2 regions of the Agromyces protaetiae genome follow, and region 2 is predicted to be linked to the other one. Evidence: riboswitches for the same ligand, from Rfam matches in the RefSeq annotation. Region 2 holds a riboswitch; the other holds the start of a gene.

Region 1 (7,243 bases), 1.1 Mb from region 2:
ATGCTCATGTCGTACAACGTCTCGTCGTTGCCGGTCTCGCTCGGCGGCATCGTCGACGAGTTCGGCGTGCCCGCGACGCTCGCGTCGACGACGATCGTCGCCTACGGCCTCTTCGTCGCGGCGCTCGTCATGGTCGGCGCGAAGCTCGGGCAGAAGGTCGGCTGGGCGCGCATCTTCCGCGTCGTCGTCGCGACGTTCGGCATCTCGTCGCTGCTCATGATCTTCGGCCCGTCGGTGTGGTGGGTGATCGGGGCGCAGGCGCTCGCCGGGGCATCCGCCGCCATCATCGTGCCCTCGCTCGTCGCCCTCATCGCCGAGAACTACCACGGGCGCCAGCAGGCGACCGCGATCGGTTCGCTCGGCTCGGCGCGCGCGATCTCGGGCTTCCTCGCGTTCTTCATCGGCGGCGCGCTCGGCACCCTCGTCGGAAGCTGGCGACCGGTCTTCTGGGTCGTCTTCGCGATCGCCGTCGTCGTGCTCATCCTGAGCTTCCGGTTGCGCAAGGACCACGGCAACTCCGACATCAAGATCGACCTGGTGGCCGCGATCCTCATCGGCCTCGCGATCGTGTCGCTCACGCTCGGCTTCAACAACCTCAACGCGTGGGGCATCCTCGAGGCGAGCGAGTCGGCGCCGTTCGACATCGCGGGCATCTCGCCCGCCCCCATGCTCATCGTGCTCGGCATCGTGCTCGGCCAGGTCTTCTTCTTCTGGACCCGTCGCCGGACGAGGCTCGGCAAGGTGCCGCTCGTACAACTGTCGGTGCTCCGGCGCCCGTCGGAGCGCGCCGCGGTGTACGCGATGTTCATCGTCGTCGCCCTCGAGGCGGCCCTCAACTTCACGGTGCCGCTGTACATCCAGATCGTGCAGGGGCGCACGCCGTTCGACACGGCGCTCGCGATGGTGCCGTTCAACCTCACGGTGTTCTTCGCGGCGATCCTCGTCGTGCGGCTGTACAGCCGCCTCGGCACGCGCGTGATCGGCGTGTGGGGGTTCATCCTCACGACGGTCGGTCTCGTGTGGCTCTCGATCGTCGTCAACAACAACTGGGAGACGTTCCCGACGATCCTCGGCCTCTTCGTCTTCGGCGTCGGCCAGGGCGCGCTCGTGACGCTCGTGTTCAACGTGCTCGTGACGGCGTCGCCGAAGGACCTCGCGGGCGACGTCGGGTCGATCCGCGGCACGACGCAGAACCTCGCGTCGGCGGTCGGCACGGCCATCGCGGGCGCCCTGCTCGTGACGATCCTCTCGCTCAGCATCGGGCGCGCGGTCACCGAGAACGCGTACATCCCCGAGGAGCTCGCCGACGAGGTGAGCCTGCAGGACGAGAACTTCCTCTCGAACGACCAGTTGCGCGATGCCCTCGAGGGGACGAGTGCGACGCCCGCGCAGGTCGACGAGTTCGTCAACGTCAACACCGACGCGCGCTTGCACACGCTGCGGCTCGGGCTGCTGATCCTCGCGGGCGTCAGCGCACTCGCGATCCTGCCGGCGAGCCGCCTGCCGAAGTACCGACCCGACGAGATCCCCGACCCCGAGCCCGAGGACGCGTAGTCCTCGAGAGGCGGCAGGATGGTCTGGTGCCAACGTTTCGCCGGACCATGCTCAAGTCGAAGATCCACCGCGCGACCGTGACCCACGCCGACCTCCACTACGTCGGCTCGATCACGATCGACCACGACCTCCTCGAGGCCGCCGACATCCTGCCGGGCGAGCTCGTCTCCGTCGTGAACATCGCGAACGGCGCGCGATTCGACACGTACACGATCGCGGGCGAGCGAGGCTCGGGCGTCATCGGGGTGAACGGCGCCGCGGCGCGGTTGGTCGCGGTCGGCGACCTCGTGATCGTCATCTCATGGGCGTCGGTCGAATCGGCGGATGCCTCGGAGTTCGCGCCGCGCATCGTGCACGTCGATCGGGCGAACGGCATCGTGAGCGTCGGCGCCGATCCCGCCGAGGCTCACGCGGCCGTCGCGGGCGAGGTGCTCGCGCCGCCGCACGCCGTCATGAGCTGAGGAGCACACCCTCCGTGAGCGGCGCCGCCTCCGCGAGCGGCGCCGCGAAGAACGCGAGCTCGTGCTCCGCCGAACGGCGGAACGCCTGCGCGGCACGCGCGCGCACCTCGGGCGTCGCCCGGCTCGAGGCATCCGTCGCGATCTCGATCGCCCGCCGTGTCGCGATCGCGAACGCCGGGTCGCGGTAGGTCGCGAGCCACGCCGCGTACGGATGGTCGGCGCGGAGCGGCGCATCGCCGAACCCGCCGGCTCCGAGGCGCGCACCGAGGTCGGTGTAGATCCAGAAGCACGGCAGCAGGGCGGCGACGAGCACGGAGTATTCGCCGCGTGCGGCGGTCGCGAGCAGATGGTCGAGGTAGGCGGTCGTCGCGCGGTCGGCTTCCAGGTCGCGGACGCCGGATGTCGCGGGGGAGTCGGATGCTGCGAGCTCGCCCGTGTGCAGTTCGAGCTCGCCCTCGATCGCCCCGCGGGCCGACTCGGCCCAGAATGCCTGCGCCGAGGCATCCGGTGCGAGGCGCGAAGCCTCGGCGAGCACGCGCGCGTAGTCGCGAAGGTAGAGCGCGTCTTGCGCGAGGTACCCGAGGAACGCGCCGCGGTCGAGCGTGCCGTCCGCGAGCGACCTGATGAACGGCAGATCGTCGATGCCTGCACGCACGTCGGCGATTCCGCCCCACCAGTCGGCTTCGACTTCGGCCGCGGTCGGCGCGGTCTCGAGCCCGCCGCGCGACCACAGGCCTGCGAAGTGGTGGACGGGGCCGTGGCCGGCTCGTCCGGGTCCTGCCCCGAGCCCGCCGACCTCGAGCGACTCGCCGTGTCGCAGCGCTTCGCGCAGCCACCGGCGCGCTTCACGCACGGCGGGCACCCATTCGCCGCGCGACACCCGCAGGGTCGCGATCGCCGACGAGAGCGAGCAGCCAGTGCCATGGGTCGCGGTGGTCTCGATGCGGGCACCGCCGAACTCGACGAAGCGAGGGTTTCCTTCGGCCTCCTTGACAACTGCTGCGAAAAGCGCAGCAGTTGTCAAGCGTCCGCGACCTGAGGCATCCACGAGTGCGTCGGGGGCGAGATCGCCCGCCAGATGCCCGCCCTTCGCGAGCACGAGCGTGCCCGAACCGGTCGAGAGGGTTTCCGCCTGAGCGAGAACACCGGCCCAGCCGGTTGCCGGCTCTGCGCCCGTGAGCACGGCGAGTTCCGCGACGTTCGGCGTGAGGAGGTCGGCGAGGGGGAGGAGGTCGCGGAGCGCGGCCTCGGAGTCGGCGTCGAGGAGTCGGTCGCCGCTCGTCGCGACCATGACGGGGTCGAGCACGACGACGGGCGGCCGCACGCGGCCGAGCCACGCCGCGACCGTGCGGATGACGTCCGCGTTCGCGAGCATCCCGATCTTCACGGCGTCGATCGCGATGTCGTCCGAGATCGCGTCGAGCTGCTCGGCGAGGAACGCCGCGGGCGGCACGTGCACGCCGTGCACGCCGCGCGTGTTCTGCGCCGTGATCGCCGTGATCGCGGCCATGCCGTAGCCGCCGTTCGCCGAGATCGACTTGAGGTCGGCCTGGATGCCCGCCCCGCCCGACGGGTCGCTGCCCGCGATGCTGAGGACGCGGGGAACGCGAGGTGCCGGCGCGCTCATCGGATGCCTCCCGCCGCAGCGGCCGCCGCCTGCCACGCGCCGACGAACTCGCCTGCCACAGCCCGAGGGTCCGCCGCCGCGCACAGCGCCGACACGACCGCGACGCCCGCCGCGCCCGCGGCGCGGAGCGCCGCCACGTCGCCGAGGGTCACGCCGCCGATCGCGACGCAGGGCAGCTCGGACTCGCGCGCGAAGCGCGCGAACCCGTCGATGCCCAGGGCCGGCGGATGGTCGGGCTTCGTCGAGGTGGGGCGGATGACGCCGACGCCGAGGTAGTCGACCGTGCCCCGGGGCATCCGCGCGACCGCCGCGAGGTGCTCGGCCGAGTTCGCCGTGAGGCCGACGATCGCGTCGGGTCCGAGCGCGTCGCGTGCGCGTTCGGACGCGGCGTCGGCTTGGCCGACGTGCACGCCGTCGACGGGGAGCCCGCGCTCGCGTGCGGCGAGGGCGACGTCGAGCCGGTCGTTGACGACGAGGAGCGCGCGCCCGTCGATTGCGGAGGCGAGCGCCTCGAGCGTGTGGAGCTGTTCGTCGGCCGACGCGTGCTTGTCTCGCAGTTGCACGATGCTCACACCGCCCGCGACGGCCGCCTCGACGACGGCCGCCACCCCGCGCTCGCCGCACAGGGCGGCGTCGGTGACGAGATAGAGGGAGAGGTCGAGGGCAGTGCGCTCGGTCGGGGCGGTCATGCGAAGGCTCCGGATGCCTCGGCCTGCATGTTGCTCGCGAGCGGCGCGCCGCTCGAGGCATCCGAAAGCTCGAGCCGTGCGCGAGAGACGATGTCAGCCGCCGTGACCGAGTCGAGCGCATCGAGGAAACGCACCGCGAACGTGCCGGGGCCGGGCGCGCCTGCCGCCCCGAGCTCGGCGGCAACCGTATAGACGAGTGTCGCGGCGACCGTTGCTCCGAAGGCATCGATGCCGGTGCCGCGCGTAGCCCCGAGGAACGCCGCGGTCACCGCGCCGAGTGCGCATCCGCCGCCAGTCACGCGCGTGAGCAGTGAGTCGCCGTTCGCGATGCGCGCTGTGCGCACGCCGTCGGTGATGAGGTCGACCGGCCCTGAGACGGCGACGACCGAGCCGAACGTCGCCGCGAGGTGCGCGGCCGCGTCAGCCGCGGCATCCGTCGAATCCGCGGCGTCGACGCCGCGACCGCCCGCGCCGGTGCCCGCGAGGGCGAGCACCTCCGACGCATTCCCGCGGATCGCCGTCGGGCGGCCCGCGACGAGTTCGTGCGCGAGCGCCGTGCGCACGGGCAGCGCACCGATCGCGACGGGGTCGAGGACCCACGGCGTGGCCGCTGCGCTCGCGCCCGCGACGGCCTCGCGCGCGGCCGCCCGCTGCTCGGGCGTCGGCGTGCCGAGGTTCACCAGCAGGCCCGAGGCGACGCCCGCGAACATCCCCGACTCCTCGGTGATGTCGACCATCGCGGGCGCCGCGCCGATCGCAAGGAGCGCGTTCGCCGTGAAGTTCGTCACGACGCTGTTCGTGATGCAGTGCACGAGCGGCGGCGCCTCGCGCAACCGTTCGAGCAGGTTCGCCGCGGTCGAGGCGAGCGCCTCGGCTTCGGCCGACAGGTGGGCAGGGTCGATGGACAGACGATCGCTCATCGCGACATCCCTTCGCTAGTCCGAACTAGATCAGGTTCGACGGGTGTGATCTCAGCCGCGGATGCCTCGCGCCGTCATGCGGCGGAAGCGGGGCGGCACCCCGTGTCACTGCGGGAGAGCCTAGCCGAACCGCGGCGCAGGCTCGCGACACCGGCGGTCTCCTCTCCCGCCGCGCGCACCGCTCTCGTAGGATCGGTCTCGCGACCCTGCCCGCGAGCACGTCTGGAGCCCCCCGTGACGACACCCGCCGACGCACCGGTGCCGAGGCACCGTGCGCCGACGCCGGCGCCGTCGGGGAGTTCCGAATGGACGAACTTCCGCCGCGCGGCCGACCGGGACGCACGACCTGAGGAGGGCGACGGGGTGGCGATCGAATCCGATGCGGAGTGGATGTTCGAGCAGTTCGAGGCGGCGGTGGCGACCGCGAACGAGGACGCGGTCGCGACGGTGACGCCGATCGTGCAGGCTGCGCCTGTGGCAGCGCCCGTCGCGGTGCCGGATGCCTCGCGCGCGGCCTTGCGCGCTGCGGCCGCCGCTCCCGCCGATGCCCGGGCGCACGCCGAGACCGCCGACTTCGACGCGGCCGCCCAGGTGGGACTCGCCCAGGGCATCGCGTTCGTCGCCCACCGCGGCCAGCGCGACAAGGTCGGCGGCGACTACATCGACCACCCGGCCCGCGTCGCCGAGCGGTTCGACGCGGAGACCGAGCCCGTCGAGGCCGCGGTCGCGTGGCTGCACGACGTCGTCGAAGACACGGAGCTCGACGCCGAAGACCTGCTGCTCGCGGGCGTCGCCCCTGCGATCGTCGATGCCGTCGTGCTGCTCACGCGCACCGACGACGTCTCCGCCGCCGACTACTACGCGCGCATCCGCGAGCACGAGGTCGCGCGCCGCGTGAAGCTCGCGGACATCGCCGACAACACGGCGCCGTGGCGCGCGCGCCGCCTCGACCCCGAGACCCGCGAGCGGTTGGCGGAGAAGTACGCGAAGGCGCGCGAGGCGCTCGGCGAGGCCTGAGTCGCCGATGCGGCTCAGTCGTCCGCGTCGACCGCGTTGATGAGCGATTCGACCGCGGTCAGCAGGTTGTGGAGCGCCTGCCGTTCGATCGAGTCCTCGCTGAGTTTCTGGATGTCGTAGGCGGCGAGGCTCGCGGCCTCGCGGGCCTTGGCGACGGCGGCCTGCGTTTCGAGATCGGACATGGGAGCCCCCTTCCGGATGTCGCGGCCGCGCGCTCCCGGATGCGAGCGTTCCTCACCTCGACGGGTGCCACGGTAGCGCGCGAGCGCGTCGCGGTCGACCCCCGGGCGCGGGGGCGCATCTTCGGCGAGGACGCGCATCTTGCGCTGCACCGCGAGATCGATGAGCGCAGCGGATGTCGCGGGCGGCAGGTATCGTCACGTGCAACCTCGACCAAGGAGCATCCGGATGCCTCGCACCCCAACGCCTGCACTCGACGCCGCGCAGCTCGATCGCGCGATCGGCGCCGTCCTCGGCTCGGCGGCAGGCGACTCGCTCGGCGCGCCGTACGAGTTCCAGCCGTCGGTCGCCGACGACATCGCGATCACGATGCACGCGGGCGGCATGTGGGAACTCGGCGAGTGGACCGACGACACGAGCATGTCGATCCCCGTGCTGCAAGCGCTCGCGCGCGGCGAGTCCCTCGACGACGAGGCCGTGCTCGGGCGGATCGTCGTCGAGTGGCAGGGGTGGGCGGTCTCCGCGCCGGACGTCGGCATCCAGACCCGCCAGGTGCTCGCCGAGGCGCAGCACGGCGGCGTCGCGACCGCTGCCGCGGCCGCCCGCGCCGCCGCCCGGGCGGTCCACGAGCGCACCGGGCGCTCGGGCGGCAACGGCTCGCTCATGCGCACCGGACCGGTCGCGCTCGGGCACCTCGCCGCCGGCGAAGAGGACGCGCTCGAGACATCCGCCCGTCTCGTCTCCGACCTCACGCACTACGAGACGGACGCCGCGGATGCCTCGGTGATCTGGTCG
Region 2 (7,243 bases):
TTCGCGCGCAAGAACTACTTCTACCCCGACCTCGCGAAGAACTACCAGATCTCGCAGTACGACGAGCCCATCGCGCACGACGGCGAAGTCGAGGTCGAACTCGACAACGGCCGGGTGTTCCACGTGCCGATCGAGCGCGCCCACATGGAGGAAGACGCGGGCAAGCTCACTCACGTCGGCGGCGCCACGGGCCGCATCCAGGGTGCCGAGTACTCGCTCGTCGACTACAACCGCGCCGGCGTGCCGCTCGTCGAGATCGTCACGAAGCCGATCTTCGGCGCCGAGGCCGACGCGCCCGCCCTCGCGGCGGCCTACGTGTCGACGATCCGCGACATCGCGCTCTCGCTCGGCATCTCCGAGGCGCGCATGGAGCGAGGTAACCTGCGCTGCGACGCGAACGTTTCGCTGCGCCCCCGGGTCGCAGACGGCGAGCCGGCCCCGAAGCTCGGCATCCGCACCGAGACGAAGAACGTGAACTCGTTCCGTTCGATCGAACGTGCCGTGCGCTTCGAGATCCAGCGCCAGGCGGCGATCCTCGCCGCGGGCGGTTCGATCACGCAGGAGACGCGCCACTGGCACGAAGACACGGGCGAGACGAGCGCGGGGCGGCCGAAGTCGGATGCCGACGACTACCGGTACTTCCCCGAGCCCGACCTGCTTCCCGTCGTGCCGTCGGCCGAACTCGTCGAAGAGCTGCGTGCCGCGCTTCCCGAGTCGCCGGTCGTCCGTCGCCGCCGTCGGAAGGCCGAGTGGGGCTTCACCGACCTCGAGTTCCAAGGTGTCGTGAACGCGGGCCTCACGAACGAGGTCGCCGCGACCGTCGCCGCCGGCGCGTCGCCTGCTGCCGCGCGCAAGTGGTGGACGGGCGAGATCCTTCGCATCGCGAACGCCGAAGCCAAGGAGCCCTCGGCGCTCGTCGAGCCCGCCGCCGTCGCCGAACTGCAGCAGCTCGTCGACGCAGGCACGCTCACCGACAAGCTCGCGCGCCAGGTGCTCGAGGGCATGATCGCGGGCGAGGGCTCGCCCCAGCAGATCGTCGACGCGCGCGGCCTTGCGGTCGTCTCCGACGACGGCGCGCTCATCGCGGCGATCGACGAGGCGCTCGCGGCCCAGCCCGACGTGCTCGAGAAGATCCGCGACGGCAAGGTGCAGGCGGCGGGCGCCGTCATCGGCGCGGTCATGAAGGCCATGCAGGGCAAGGCTGACGCGGCGCGTGTGCGCGAGCTCGTGCTCGAGCGCGCGAGCGCGTAGCGTTTCGCGTTTCAACGGCGGTCGGGTGAGTCATCCGGCCGCCGTTCGCGTTCTCAGCCGGTTCGAGGCTGACGCCGGTACATTCACCTTCCCCTTCGAGGATTGACGAGGACACCATGGGATTTCTCGACCGCATCTTCGGCGCGCCCGACCCCGAGCCCGCGCGACCGCCCACCCCTTCGCAGCGGCGCCTGACCGACGACGAGCTCGCCGTCGAACGCTACCGGTACCTGCTGCGCACGGCGCCGCCCGAGTCGATCGAGCAGGTGCACGCCGAGGCGTTCGCGCGCCTCACGCCTCCGCAGCGGGCGCTCGTGTTCCAGGCGCTCTCCGATCAGGCGCCTGCAGGGGAGCGGCTCGTGTCCGACGAGCCGAGCGCGCTCGCTCGCGCCGCGACCCGCCAGGAGATGCGGCAGCCGGGCAGCGTCGAGCGCGCGTTCGCGTCGGCGGATGTCTCGGCCGGGCGCCCGTCGGCGGGCGGCGTCGGGTACGGCGGGCCGTCGATCGGCGGCATGTTCGGCTCGTCGCTCCTCGGAACGATCGCGGGCGTCGTCGTGGGTACGGCGATCGCGCAGGCGTTCCTGCCCGATCATGCGTTCTTCGAGCAGGGCGCCGAGGATTCCGGGGAGGGCGTCGGGGACGGCGGGGCGGATGCCTCGGCGGCGCCCGAGTCGTACGGCTACGATGACTCCGACCACCGCTGGGGCGATGGCGGCAACCCTGACGACGGATTCTTCGGCGGGGGATTCGACGGCGGCGGGTTCGACATCTGACGTCCGCCCCGATGCATCCGGTCGGTCGTGTCGGCGGTCGCGGGTAAGGTCACAGCATGAGCAAGCAGGACGGCTCGTCGCGCCAAGTGACGACGGGGCCGGTCGACGACTCTGCGACGCCGATCCTGCACGTCGACATGGATGCGTTCTTCGTCTCGGTCGAGCTGCTCTCCCGGCCAGAGCTCCGGGGCAAGCCCGTGCTCGTGGGCGGCGCCGCGGGCCGCGGCGTCGTGTCGGCGGCGAGCTACGAGGCGCGCAAGTACGGCGTGAACTCGGCGATGCCGATGTCGGTCGCCCTCCAGCGCTGCCCCAACGCGATCGTGCTGCCCGGCGACTACCGCAAGTACCGCGAGTACTCCGACCGCGTGATGGAGCTCTTCGGCGAGATGACGCCGCTCGTCGAGCCGTTGTCGATCGACGAAGCGTTCCTCGACGTCGGCGGTGCGCGGCGCCTGCACGGCAGCCCGGCGCAGATCGGCTGGACCATCCGCGAGCGGGTGCGCATCGAGACGGGCCTCACGTGCTCGATCGGCGTCGCCGCGACGAAGTACGTCGCGAAGGTCGCATCGAGCCGTGCGAAGCCCGACGGCCTGCTCGTCGTGCCCGCGGCCGACACGATCGCCTTCCTGCATCCGCTGCCCGTCTCGGCACTGTGGGGTGTCGGCAAGGTCACCGAAGAGCGGCTCGCCCGTCTCGGCCTCCGCACAGTGGCCGACGTCGCGGCGATGCCGCACGAGGCGCTCGTGCGCGCAGTGGGGCGCGCGCTCGCCGACCGACTGACGCACCTCGCGAACGGCGACGACCCGCGTGAGGTGTCGGTGCACCGTGTCGAGAAGAGCATCGGCCACGAGACGACGTTCTCGCACGACCTCACCGACCCCGAGGCGATCAAGCGGGCGCTCCTCGACCTCTCGAACGACGTCGCCGTGCGGGTTCGGCGCGCCGGCGTCGTGGCCCGCACGGTCTCGCTCAAGCTCCGGTACGGCGACTTCCGCACGGTCACGCGCTCGCGGACGCTCGCCGAACCGACCGACGTCGCCAAGCGCATCTACGAAGAGGCCGCGGCCGCACTCGAGGGGCTCGTCGGCGACGGCGCCCGCATCCGACTGATCGGCGTGCGCGCGGAGCAGCTCCGCGAGACGGGCGGCGCGGCGCCGCTGTGGGATCCCGACGAGGAGTGGCGCGAGGCCGAGCGCACGATCGACGAGGTCGCGGCGAAGTTCGGTCGGCACACGGTGCGGCCGGCGTCGCTCCTCGGGCGCGGACGACGCGCGGTCGACCTCAGCCGCCGCGACAGCGACCCCGACGAGGCGTAGCGTTTCGCGAGGGTGGCCGCGCGAGACATCCGTCGGTAGCCTTGCCCGCATGACTGAACTCGTCTTGGACCTGGCCGACAAGGTCGCCGGAGTCGGCGTGCGCGCCTCTTACGGCGAGAAGGTCGAGGTCGGTGATTCGACCGTGCTGCCGGTCGCGCTCGGCTGGTACGGCTTCGGCGGCGGCACCGGGACGGGCACCGACCAGAAGGGGGACACGGGCGAGGGGACCGGCGGCGGTGGCGGCGGCGTTTCCATTCCGCTCGGCGCATACGTCGGTCGCCCGGGTGGCGAGGTCCGCTTCGAACCGAACCTCATCGGGTTGCTCCTCGTCGCGACGCCGCTGGTGTGGGTGCTCGGCAAGTCCCTGCGCTGGATCATCCGCGCGCTCAAGCACTGAACGCACCCGCTGAAGCGACCCGTCGCGCGTCATGCGCTGGTGTTCGCCGACGCGTGTCTGCCTGCGGGCGTATACTCGTGCTCTGAACACGGGAGTCCGGTGAGCCGGGCTGAGAGGAAGGTTCTCCAACCTTCGACCGTCGAACCTGATCTGGGTCATGCCAGCGCAGGGAGGGCATCCATTCTCGAATCCCGTGCCGCTTTCCATCTCACGAAAGGGCACGATCAGTGCACACCGAACAAGCACCTGAAATCACCGACACCGTCGCGCCGCGACGGCTCTTCGACGCCAAGTGGCGGGTTGTCGACATCGTCGTCGCCGCCGTGATCGGCGTCGCCACGGGCCTCCTGTTCCTCTTCTGGAACAACGTCGGCTACGCGTGGTTCTCCGCGGCCGACGCCGTCACCCCGGGACTCGGCGGCATCGCCGTCGGCATCTGGTTGATCGGCGGCGTCCTGGGCGGGCTCATCATCCGGAAACCCGGCGCCGCGCTCTTCGTCGAGCTCCTCGCGGCGATCGTGTCGGCCCTCGTCGGAAACCAGTGGGGCATCGAGACGCTCTACTCGGGCCTCGCACAGGGACTCGGCGCCGAACTCGTCTTCGCGCTCTTCCTCTATCGTCGGTTCGGCATCGTGCCCGCGGTGCTTGCCGGCGCTGCAGCGGGCCTCGGCGCGTGGACGCTCGAACTCTTCACGTCGGGCAACCTGCAGAAGTCTCCCGAATTCCTCGGCCTCTACCTCGGCACCATCCTGATCTCGGGCGCCGTGCTCGCGGGACTCCTCGGCTGGCTCATCGTCCGCGCCCTCGCCGCGACGGGCGCCCTCAACCGGTTCGCCGCCGGTCAGGACGTCGCGCAGCGGGTGTGAGTTCCGTGACGGACCATTCCGCGATCGCCCCGGCCGCCGTCGAGGCGCGCGGCTGGGGCTGGCGGCACGCCGGGCGGCTGCGATGGGCGGTCGACGCCATCGACGTACGCATCGAACCCGGTGAGCGCGTGCTCGTCGTCGGCCCTTCGGGCAGCGGCAAGTCGACCTTCCTGCACGCGCTCGCGGGCGTCAACGGCGGCGCCGAAGAGGGCGAGTCGCGTGGCGCGCTCCTCATCGACGGGATGTCTCCCGCCGCCGCTCGCGGTCGAGCCGGCCTCGTGCTGCAAGACCCCGACTCGCAGGTCATCCTCGCGCGTGTCGGCGACGACGTCGCGTTCGGGTGCGAGAACCTCGGCGTGCCGCGCGACGAGATCTGGTCGCGCGTGCGCGACGCGCTCGACGACGTCGGGCTCGACGTGCCGCTCGAGCACGCGTCGAATGCGCTGAGCGGCGGGCAGAAGCAGCGGCTCGCCCTTGCGGGCGCGATGGCCATGCGTCCAGGGCTCCTGCTCCTCGACGAGCCGACGGCGAACCTCGACCCCGAGGGCGTGCGCGAGGTGCGCGAGTCGGTCGGACGCGTGCTCGATCGCACGGGCGCGACGCTCGTCGTCGTCGAGCACCGTGTCGAGACGTGGGTCGACCTCGTCGATCGCATGATCGTGTTCGGGCGCGAAGGGCGGCTCATCGCCGACGGTTCGCCCGAGCGGGTGTTGCGCGAGCATCGCGGTGAACTTCTCGCCGCGGGCGTATGGGTTCCCGGGGCGGATGTCTCGGCCGAGGTCGGCATGCGCAGGCAGGTCGGGTCGGCGGCACCCGCAGCACTCACGAGCGAACGGCTCTCGATCGGCCGTGCGCGGTCGGTCGTCGTCCAGGCCGGACTCGACCTCATCGTGCCCGCCGGCGCATCGACCGTCGTCACCGGCCCGAACGGCGCAGGCAAGTCGACCCTCGCGTTGACCCTCGGCGGACTGCTCCCCCACTCGCCGGGCGTGTGACGGCGTCGGCACCGGTTGCGGCCGGGCTCGATCCCGCGCCCGTCCGCTGGCGCTCCCGCCAGCTCCTCACCCGTATCGGCACGGTCTTCCAGGAGCCTGAACACCAGTTCGTCGCACGTACCGTCCGTGACGAGATCGGCGTCGCGGCACGCGCGCTCGGCAAGCTCGATCCGGCGGCTGCGGGTCGCGTCGACGAGGTCATGGAGCGGCTCCGGCTCGCGCACCTCGCCGCGGCGAACCCCTTCACCCTGTCGGGCGGCGAACAGCGGAGGCTCTCCGTGGCATCCGTGCTCGCAGCGCGCCCGGGCGTCATGATCCTCGATGAACCGACCTTCGGCCAAGACCGTGTGACGTGGGTCGAACTCGTGCGGCTTCTCCGCGAACTCGTCGACGGCGGCACGACGCTCGTGTCCGTGACGCACGACGGCGCGTACCTCGCCGCGCTCGGCGACCGGCAGATCGCCCTCGAGCTTCGGGCAGACGGCAGAGCCGAGGGACGGAGCGCCGCATGACCGCGACGATCACGGCCCCTCCCGCAATGGGTGCGGCACGAGGCATCCGTCTGCGCTTCGTGAGTCGGGTGAACCCCGTGAGCCGCCTCGCGGCGGCGATCGTCGTCACGACTCCGCTCCTGTTCACCGTCGACTGGGTGAGCGCCGCGGTCGCGCTCGGCCTTCAACTCGCGCTCTTCGCACTCGCCGGCGTGACGCCCGCACTTCTCGCCCGGCGCACGTGGCCGATCCTCCTCGCAGCACCGCTCGCCGGGCTGTCGATGCTGCTCTACGGTCGCCCGTCCGGCACGGTCTACTGGGAGTTCTGGCTCGCTCAGATCACCGACGGGTCGATCCAACTCGCCCTCGCCGTCACCGTGCGCGTCCTCGCGATCGGGCTGCCCGCCGTCCTGCTCTTCCTCGATGTCGACCCGACCGAACTCGCCGACGGCCTCGCCCAGGTGTGGCGGCTGCCGAGCAGGTTCGTGCTCGGAGCCCTCGCAGGAGCCCGTCTCGTGGGACTCTTCGTCGACGATTGGCGGGCCATGGCGCTCTCGCGCAGGGCACGAGGCATCGGCGACCACGGCACGATCCGCCGGTTCGCGACGATGGCGTTCGCGCTGCTCGTGCTTGCGATCCGGCGAGGCAGCAAGCTCGCGACCGCGATGGAAGCCCGAGGGTTCGGCGCCGACACGCCGCGCACGTGGGCGCGACCGTCGACGGTCGGATGGCCCGACGCGGTGCTCATCGCGATCGCTGCGGCCGTCGCCGCGGCGGCGCTGACCGCCGCGGCTGTCGCGGGCGCCTTCCACCCGGTGTGGGCGTGACCCTGACCACCGCAGCGGCCGTCGCCGCGGCCAGGAGAGTGCTCGCGGATGGCTCAGCCGCGCCGCGCATCGTCGCGGTCGACGGGCCGAGCGGTGCGGGCAAGTCGACGTTCGCCGATGCCCTTCTTGCGGCGCTCCCGGCGCAGCGGCTCCGGCTCGTGCGGCTCGATGACGTATACCCCGGCTGGTCGGGCCTCGAACAGGGCGCGGCTCTCGCCGCGCACCATGCCGTCGAGCCCTGGTCGCGCGGCCGGCCGGCGACGACGCCGCGTTGGGATTGGGCGGCGAACGCGCCCGACGGACGCGACCGGATGCCACCGGGCGGCG

Evidence for each region. A riboswitch is a leader RNA that binds a small molecule or an ion and turns the genes downstream of it on or off. The one in region 2 is predicted to bind thiamine pyrophosphate.
Region 1: another riboswitch for thiamine pyrophosphate. It lies ahead of thiM (hydroxyethylthiazole kinase); the one in region 2 lies ahead of ET445_RS11205 (ECF transporter S component).

What each region holds. Positions count from the first base shown of each region.
Region 1 covers NZ_CP035491.1:1,307,470-1,314,712, forward strand. Annotated here, with positions in the region: partial or broken gene ET445_RS06105 (MFS transporter) at 46-1,554, shown strand; gene panD (aspartate 1-decarboxylase) at 1,602-2,015, shown strand; gene ET445_RS06115 (bifunctional hydroxymethylpyrimidine kinase/phosphomethylpyrimidine kinase) at 2,005-3,642, opposite strand; gene thiE (thiamine phosphate synthase) at 3,639-4,331, opposite strand; gene thiM (hydroxyethylthiazole kinase) at 4,328-5,251, opposite strand; TPP riboswitch at 5,242-5,364, opposite strand; gene ET445_RS06130 (hypothetical protein) at 5,615-6,268, shown strand; gene ET445_RS17150 (hypothetical protein) at 6,283-6,450, opposite strand; gene ET445_RS06135 (ADP-ribosylglycohydrolase family protein) at 6,677-7,243, shown strand, end outside.
Region 2 covers NZ_CP035491.1:2,415,496-2,422,738, forward strand. Annotated here, with positions in the region: gene gatB (Asp-tRNA(Asn)/Glu-tRNA(Gln) amidotransferase subunit GatB) at 1-1,251, shown strand, start outside; gene ET445_RS11190 (hypothetical protein) at 1,368-2,024, shown strand; gene ET445_RS11195 (DNA polymerase IV) at 2,081-3,340, shown strand; gene ET445_RS11200 (hypothetical protein) at 3,390-3,737, shown strand; TPP riboswitch at 3,816-3,926, shown strand; gene ET445_RS11205 (ECF transporter S component) at 3,965-4,603, shown strand; partial or broken gene ET445_RS11210 (ABC transporter ATP-binding protein) at 4,600-6,110, shown strand; gene ET445_RS11215 (energy-coupling factor transporter transmembrane component T family protein) at 6,107-6,916, shown strand; gene ET445_RS11220 (nucleoside/nucleotide kinase family protein) at 6,913-7,243, shown strand, end outside.